One region of the Gordonia sp. NPDC003950 genome, then DNA from elsewhere that is predicted to be linked to it. Evidence: riboswitches for the same ligand, from Rfam matches in the RefSeq annotation. Region 1 holds a riboswitch; the other holds the start of a gene.
What was found. Region 1 has a riboswitch for cyclic di-AMP ahead of ACWETB_RS02995 (transglycosylase family protein). Riboswitches for the same ligand answer to the same signal wherever they lie in the genome.

Region 1 (3,932 bases):
TCTGTCACCGGCCTCCGACGAAGGCGCGCTCAAACGCGCCTTCAGTTGCTTCCCGTCCGGTGTGGTGGCGGTCTGCAGTCATCATCACGGCACCGAGCCGGTGGGGATGGCGGCGAGCGCCTTCACCGCCGTCTCCATCGATCCCCCGCTGGTGAGTGTCTGCGTCCAGAACACCTCGACGACGTGGCCGCGGCTGCGCGACGCCCACATGCTCGGTGTCAGCGTGTTCGCCCACGATCAATCGCGGCAGTGTCGTCAGCTCGCCGGTCCCGCGGCACACCGATTCAACGACATCGATCCCCTCGCCGCCGGCGACGGCTCCCTGTTCATCCCCGGCGCGGCTGCCCACCTGTCCTGCAGTATCGAGCAGGAGATCCCCGCCGGCGACCACATCCTCGTCCTGCTGCGCATCGAACAGTTGCAGGCCGACCCCAGCGTCGAACCACTCGTCTTCCACGCGAGCACCTTTCGCGCCCTGGCGACCCGGGCCGACGTCATCGAAACCCGGGACCGCTGATGACCGCCGTCGACCTCGGACTGCCGCTGCCGTCGCTGATCCCGGCGTCGCGCGCCCCGGCACCGGTCGACGGCCCGCTGCGGGACACCTTCGGCCGGGTGGCCACCGACCTGCGGGTCTCGGTGACCGACCGCTGCAATCTGCGCTGCACCTATTGCATGCCCGCCGACGGTCTCGACTGGTTACCGACCGACGCGGTGCTGAGCACCGACGAGTTCGTTCGTGTCCTGACCGTCGCGGTCCGTGACCTGGGGATCCGGACGATCCGCTTCACCGGCGGTGAACCACTGCTGCGCCGGGATCTCGAGGAGATCATCGCCCGGGTGTCCCGGCTGCCGGAACGTCCCGGGATCGCGATGACCACCAACGGCCTCGGCCTGTCCCGTCGGGTGCAGGGACTCACCGAGGCCGGGCTGACCCGGGTGAACGTGTCGCTGGACACCATCGACCCGGCCCGATTCGCCGAGATCACCCGGCGCGATCGTCTCGGTGACGTCCTCGAGGGACTCGCGGCCGCCCGCGCGGCCGGACTCGATCCCGTCAAGGTCAACGCCGTCGTCCCGGACCGAAGCGATCTCGGTGGACTCGCGGCGCTGTTCGGGTTCTGTCTGCGTGAGGGATATCAGTTGCGGGTGATCGAGCAGATGCCGCTGGACGCCGATCATCGCTGGGATCGCTCGGCGATGGTGACCGCGGTGGAGATCCTCGAGGCGCTGCGCCACGTCGCGCGGCTGACGCCCGACGACGTACCGCGCGCCGGTGCGCCCGCCCAGACATGGCTGGTCGCCGGCCACACCGACGCCGCGGGTCGTCCCGCGCGGGTCGGCGTCATCGCCTCGGTCACCCGCCCGTTCTGCGGCGACTGCGACCGCACCCGCCTCACCGCCGACGGCGCTCTGCGCAACTGCCTGTTCGCCGAGACCGAGACCTCTCTGCTGCCGGTCCTGCGTGGCGGCGGCGCCGACGTCGACGCCGCGATCGCCCGGCTGTGGCGCGAGAACACCTGGGCCAAACGTGCCGGGCACTCGGTCAACTCCGGCGACTTCCGTCAGCCCACGCGTCCGATGTCGGCGATCGGGGGCTGATCGGTGCGTCTGACGATCCGCTATTTCGCGGCCGCGCGGGCCGCCGCGGGCCGGGAAACAGACGTCGTCGACGTCCCCGACGAGATCACCCTCGGTGAGCTGGAACACATTCTGGCAGCCGACAATCCGGCCCTGCGGCATGTGTTGGATCGGTCGTCGTATCTCTGGGACGAGGTCGCGGTGTGCGACCGCGGTCGAGACCTCGGCGCGACGCGCACCGTCGACGTCCTGCCGCCCTTCGCCGGGGGCTGAAACGCCGCCACGCCCCTGTGAGCTTAATCACATAACGAGCCGATAACGAGATGGACACGAGAAGGGCATCATGCCCGTGAACTGCGGCGACGATCGAATGGGGCCGAAAGTCCCACTCGCAGACACGAAAACCGTTGTGGAAGAAGGTGTGATTCGTCGGCGTCGAGGCCGTACTGTACGAAGCGTCCTTCCAAGAAGGTCACAGCACAGCAACCAAGACACACAACTTTCACCGGTCGCGCCGAGCCTCGTTCCACCGGTGGAATGACGAGCAACATCTGGGAACGAGGACGGGGGACCCACCCTTCCGCACGGAAGAACGGACGTCAACGACGTTCTTGGGGTTAAGTCCGACGGCTACGGCCGACGCGACCGAGCACCTCTCGCTCGAACCCGACAGCTGACTTCGCAGGCGCGTGGAGAGAGGTAACACACTCATGTCCGGACGTCATCGCAAGCCGACGACCACCACTGCCACCAAGACCTTCGCGAAGGTCGCACTGACCGGAGCCGTCCTCGGCGGCGGCGCGGCCCTCCTGGGCACCGGTTCCGCACACGCGGCCACCGACGCCGAATGGGATCAGGTCGCCCAGTGCGAGTCGGGCGGCAACTGGGCCATCAACACCGGCAACGGCTACCAGGGCGGGCTGCAGTTCAGCCCGAGCACCTGGTCCGGCCACGGTGGCGGCGAGTTCGCACCGAGCGCCAACCAGGCCACCCGTGAGCAGCAGATCGTCGTCGCCGAGCGCGTCCTGGCCAGCCAGGGTCCCGGCGCATGGCCGACCTGTGGCACCGGGCTGTCGGGCGCCACCCCGCGCACCGCTCCGACCACCACCCCGAGCCTGCCCGCCGTCCCGGCACCGTCGGCGCCGAGCACCGGCAGCAGTGGCGCCACGAGCACCGACGACGCCCTCACCACGCTCCGCGACAAGACCACCGACCCGAGCCTGCTGGCTCTGCTCGATGCCGCCCAGAACAGTGGCTACCAGCTCACCCCGGATCAGCTGAAGCTGTTCAACGAGCACCAGGGCCAGATCCCGAATCTCCCCTGAGCCTGATAAAGGCCCCTGAGCAAAGAGCCCCCGCATGCTGCTTCGCGCCGTGCGGGGGCCTTTTCATGCTCGTGTCACCACTCAGGCCGACCCAACCCATTCGTCGCGACCGTCGGTGAAGAACTGGTGCTTCCATACCGGGAGTTGGGCCTTCACCTCGTCGACGAGCCGAGCGCACAGAGCGAATGCCGGACCACGGTGATCGGCGGCGACCGCGACGACGAAGGCGACATCACCCACGGCCAGGTCGCCGATCCGGTGCGAGACGGCCACCGCCCGAACCCCGTCGGCATCCTCGGCGACCTCCGCGACGACGCGGCGCAGCACCTGCGCGGCACTCGGGTGGGCCGAATAGGACAGCCGGGTCACGCCGTTGCCACCGTCGTGATCGCGGACCGCGCCGACGAATCCCACCACGGCTCCCGCCGCTCCCGCCGCGGCGTCGGTGACCAGCGCCTCGTGATCGGCAAGACCGATCGGGGCCTCGGAGATCTCGGCGCGCACGATCTGCGCCATCTAGTGATCCCCGCCCCGGATCTGGTCGAGCGCGTGGTCGAGGACGGTGCCCAGGACGTCCAGGCCATCCCGGACGCCCCCGGTGGAGCCGGGAAGATTGATCACCAGGGTCCGGCCGGCCACGCCGGCGATACCGCGCGAGAGAATCGCCGTCGGCACCTCGGGCAGGCCCGCCGTGCGGATGGCGTCCGCCAGCCCCGGCAACTCGACGTCGAGCACTGGCCGGGTCTGTTCGGGAGTGCGGTCGGTGGGTGAGAGCCCGGTACCCCCGGTGGTGACGACCAGATCCACCTCGGCGTAGATGCCGGCGCGGATCGCATCGCCGACGGCGGGCCCGTCGACCACCACGTCGACCTCGTCGACGGTGATGCCGCGATCGGCCAGCCAGGCGGAGATCAACGGTCCGGTGCGGTCGGTGTAGACACCGTTGGCCGCCCGCGTGGAGGCCACCACGACGCGCGCCACCCGCTGACCTGTCATCGACCGATCGCCGGGTCGTTGCTGCCGGTG
Region 2 (3,932 bases), on a different contig from region 1:
GCTGTTTCCGCCCATCAGCATTTCTGGGAACCCGTCAGTGCTCCGGGGGCATCGGTGTTCGGGAGCGCCGCCGCCGGTGGTGCCGGGATGGCTCCGGTCGTCGGTGACGCCGCCCGGCGTACCGGCGACCCCGGCACCGGGGTCCGGGCGGCCACGGGACGCGACCGCCGACGGCCACCGGATTCCGCGGCATGCCGGGCACACGCCGCCCACCTCGTGCGGCCCTCCGCGGAACCGGCGGGTAGCCACAGCGGCTCACTGGTGGTGACGATGCGGGCCCCCGGTTCGCTGATCCACCGGTAGAGCAGGGCGGCCTCCTCGGGCGAGGCCCCCATCAAGGGACCGTCGGCGGGAATGACCGTCTCCGCCGATGCGGTGAGCATGTCGATCACCGGCATCGGGGCCACCCCGCGTCGGGCGATGCCGGCCGACGCGAGTCGACCGTGCCGGATCACCGCCAGCTCCCACCCGCGGGCGTCGTCGGGTCGGGCGACGACGATCTCGGCGACGCGGCACAGCGACGCCAGGCGCTGGGTGCGCGCCAACACCTCGATGGTCGCGGCGACCCGATCACGGTGCCGCGCGGCGGTTTCGAACATCTGGGCCTCGGTGAGCCGGTCGAGTTCGGCCACCATCGAATCCAGCAGGGCCACGGTGTGGCCGGTCATCAGGTCGTGTGCGGCCTGCACCCGGGGCAGGTAGTCCGGCAGGGTCAGGGGGCCCTCGGATGCCGCCGCACACCCGCCGATGAGGTCGCCACCGTCGGCGGCGGTTCGGCACCAGTGGTGGCCGGCGGACGCGGGCAGCCGCGTCCGACAGGTGCGCAGGCCCGATGCCCGGGACATCAGCTCGGCGAGCTCGGATGCGCGGGTGCGGTTGGGGATCGGACCGACCGCATTCTCGGTGGCGGTGCGGCTGATCTGTAACCGCGGAAAGCGCTCCGCTGTCAGCGTGATCCACCAGCCGCGGTGCGGCTGCGTCGACCGCCGGTTGTAGGCCGGCGTGTGGGCGGCGATGAGTCGCAACTCGCGCACTCCCGCCTCCAGCGCGTGGGCGCACTCGACGTGATCGACCCGGGTGGCCAACGAGACCATCTCGCCGATCCGGGCCCGCGGGTCCGAACCGGTGAAGTACGTCATCACCCGCCGGCGCAGATCGGTCGCGGTCCCGACATAGAGGACCTCATCAGAGGGTCCGCGAAACAGGTACACGCCGGGCCGGGCGGGGAGGGCGTCGGCCAGATGCCGTTTGGCCCGCAGCCGAGGGTTTCCGCGCGGCAGGTAGGCCGTCAGGTCGCCGTAGGTGCGGACGCCCTGATTCCCGATTCGCTCGAGGAGGTGATGGAGCACCTCCACGGTGGCGCGCGCGTCGTCGAGGGCCCGGTGTGTGGGCCGGACCGATACGTCGAACAACTCCGCCAGCGCACCCAGCCGCACTGTCGGTGCCTCGTCGCGGGTGAGGACGCGACGTGCCAGTCGGACGGTGCACAGGCTGGTGACAAACGGCCACTCCCGCCCGAGGCGGGTGGCGTTGTGCCGGAGGAAGCCGGTGTCGAAGCGCGCGTTGTGCGCGACCAGGAGGCACCCGCGGGCGAACTCGATGAAGGACGACAGCACCTCGGGGATACGCGGGGCGTCGTAGACCATCGCCTCGGTGATCCCGGTCAGCGCGACGATCTTGGGTGGGATCGACCGCTCGGGATCGACCAGGGTGGCGAACTCCCCGATCACCTCGCCGCCGCGGACCTTGACCGCCCCGATCTCGGTGATCGCGTCGCGGGCGGGATCACCGCCGGTCGTCTCGAGGTCCACGACCACGAACGTCGTGTCGAACAGGGACTCCTCGCCGAAGGTCGGGTCGGCGGCCACATCATCGCCGCCGCGGCCGGCCGCGGTCATCAGGTCGGCGAAGGACAGCTGAACGGGATCTCCCACCACGGCGCGAACACTAGTTCGCACCACCGACAAGGGCGGTCTCCCGCGGGCCGACGTCGTCGTCGACCTCGGCGTCGGCGAAAACTGTCGGTGGTCATCTCTAGCGTGTGTTCCCGATGGCGGATCGCACGGCGCATCGGCGTCACGCGAGACGTGGCTCCCGAGACATGACCCCCGAGGCATGACTCGGGGTGTCCGCGTGGGGAATCCGGCGTCGACACGGCCAGAGACCGCAAATGAGATGGAGATCACAGATGTACATCGACTGCAGCAGTTGTCCAGGTCGCCGCACCGCGTGTGACGGCTGCATGATGAACGTCCTCATCACCCCTGCGACCAGCGAGGACGGGTCGGTTCTGGTGGCGATGAACGGGGGCGGCGGGCACGCGATCGCCGACGCCGAGATCGGTTCGGCCATCGATGCGTTCACGGCTGCTTCGATGGCGAGCACTGAGGCTGCACGATCGGCAAGGGCGGGCATCGGCCCAGCGTGCGGGCCTGATTCGCGGCCGGGATTGACGATTCTGCGCGCGGGGTGATTTTCCGGGCGGCTAGGGCCCTTTGTCCCCTAGTGGACAGACACGCATCCGATTTCGTAACCTTTCCGAGACCTTCGCGGAGCGTCCTACTTCAACAGAAGTGGTCTGCGGAGATCACCGCTCAATCGCCCGATGGGCGAACCGGGGAACCACACGTTTTCGGAGCAATCCGAATTGGGGTGAATCGCGCCCTGGGCACGCCTGTGCCCGGGTGTGTAGGGCCATTCTCTCGGCCCGAACCCGACAGCTAACTCGGTAGGCGGTCAGGGGAGAACAAAAGGAGAACCTCTTTCGTGGCCAAACATCGTTTGGAACAGCCGAATCGCGGAGGCGTCGCCAAGAAGGCGATGATCGCGGGCTCGTTGACCGTCGGCTCGCTTGCTGTCGCCGCCGGTCCGGCCCTGGCCGCACCGGCTCCGGCGCCCAGCGCCACCATCGAGATCCCGAACCTGGGGAAGTTCACGCTGCCCGGCGTCGACCAGAACCAGGTTCCCAGCCAGTTCCGGCCCGGCGGCGGCGGAATCATCACCCCGCAGCTGACCGCGGGACAGAAGGCTGTCCAGGCCGCGGAAACCAAGATCGGCGCCCCGTACAGCTACGGCGCAGCCGGACCCAACGCTTTCGACTGCTCGGGTCTCGTCTACTGGTCCTACCAGCAGGCCGGGAAGACCCTTCCGCGTGACAGCTACGGTCAGCTCGGCGGTGGCCGTGCGGTGAACTACGCCGACGCCCAGCCCGGCGACGTCCTCATCTTCAACGGTGGCGGTCACGCGGGTCTCTACATCGGCAACGGCCAGTTCATCCACGCCTCGACCTACGGGGTGCCGGTGCAGAAGGCATCGGTCAAGGAGTGGTCGCTGGTGGGAGTTCGGCGGTACTGAGTCCACGTACCGGTGGGACGTGTGAACATGTATCGGGCGGATCGCGCATAGCGCGGTTCGCCCGAGCCTGTCGTCGGCGGGGGATGACGTCCACCTATCGGGATGTGGCCGAGCGACGGGGTAGCAAGGGAGTGTGGTGACAACCGTGAGAGCGGGATCGACGAGCGGCGTGAGGGGATCGACCCGATGGGTCCTCACGACCGCCCTCGCGGCGGTCATGATCGCCATGGCGCAGCTCGGTGGGTTGGTCGGTGTGCCGGAGGCCGCCGCGCAACCGCAGACCGCCGATCAGTTGCTGACCCGGTACCGTGCGCTGAGCCAGGAGGCCGAGAAGTCGGCCGAGGCCATGCACAACGCCCAGATCGAGTACGACAAGCAGCGACGCATCGTCGTACAGTCCCGCCAGGCGGCCGCCGCAGCCCAGACGACCTTGGATCGGTCCGAGGCGACGTTGTCGTCGGTGCAGCAGCGCTTCGACTCGCTGATCCGGGTCAGCTATATGGGTGGCCGCTCCAATCGGCTCTACGCGGTGCTGACCAGCGATTCGCCGCAGTCCCTGCTCGATCAGATGTCGGGGC

Region 2: linked by a shared signal. The riboswitch ahead of ACWETB_RS03555 (C40 family peptidase) and the one ahead of ACWETB_RS02995 (transglycosylase family protein) in region 1 are both predicted to bind cyclic di-AMP.

Annotation. Positions count from the first base shown of each region.
Region 1 covers NZ_JBSGIT010000002.1:273,863-277,794, forward strand. The annotation lists gene ACWETB_RS02980 (flavin reductase family protein) at 1-517, shown strand, start outside; gene moaA (GTP 3',8-cyclase MoaA) at 517-1,602, shown strand; gene ACWETB_RS02990 (MoaD/ThiS family protein) at 1,606-1,854, shown strand; cyclic di-AMP (ydaO/yuaA leader) riboswitch at 2,115-2,285, shown strand; gene ACWETB_RS02995 (transglycosylase family protein) at 2,292-2,906, shown strand; gene ACWETB_RS03000 (molybdenum cofactor biosynthesis protein MoaE) at 2,988-3,422, opposite strand; gene ACWETB_RS03005 (MogA/MoaB family molybdenum cofactor biosynthesis protein) at 3,423-3,902, opposite strand; gene moaC (cyclic pyranopterin monophosphate synthase MoaC) at 3,899-3,932, opposite strand, start outside.
Region 2 covers NZ_JBSGIT010000003.1:103,521-107,452, forward strand. The annotation lists gene ACWETB_RS03550 (DEDD exonuclease domain-containing protein) at 15-1,937, opposite strand; cyclic di-AMP (ydaO/yuaA leader) riboswitch at 2,582-2,750, shown strand; gene ACWETB_RS03555 (C40 family peptidase) at 2,767-3,354, shown strand; gene ACWETB_RS03560 (NlpC/P60 family protein) at 3,488-3,932, shown strand, end outside.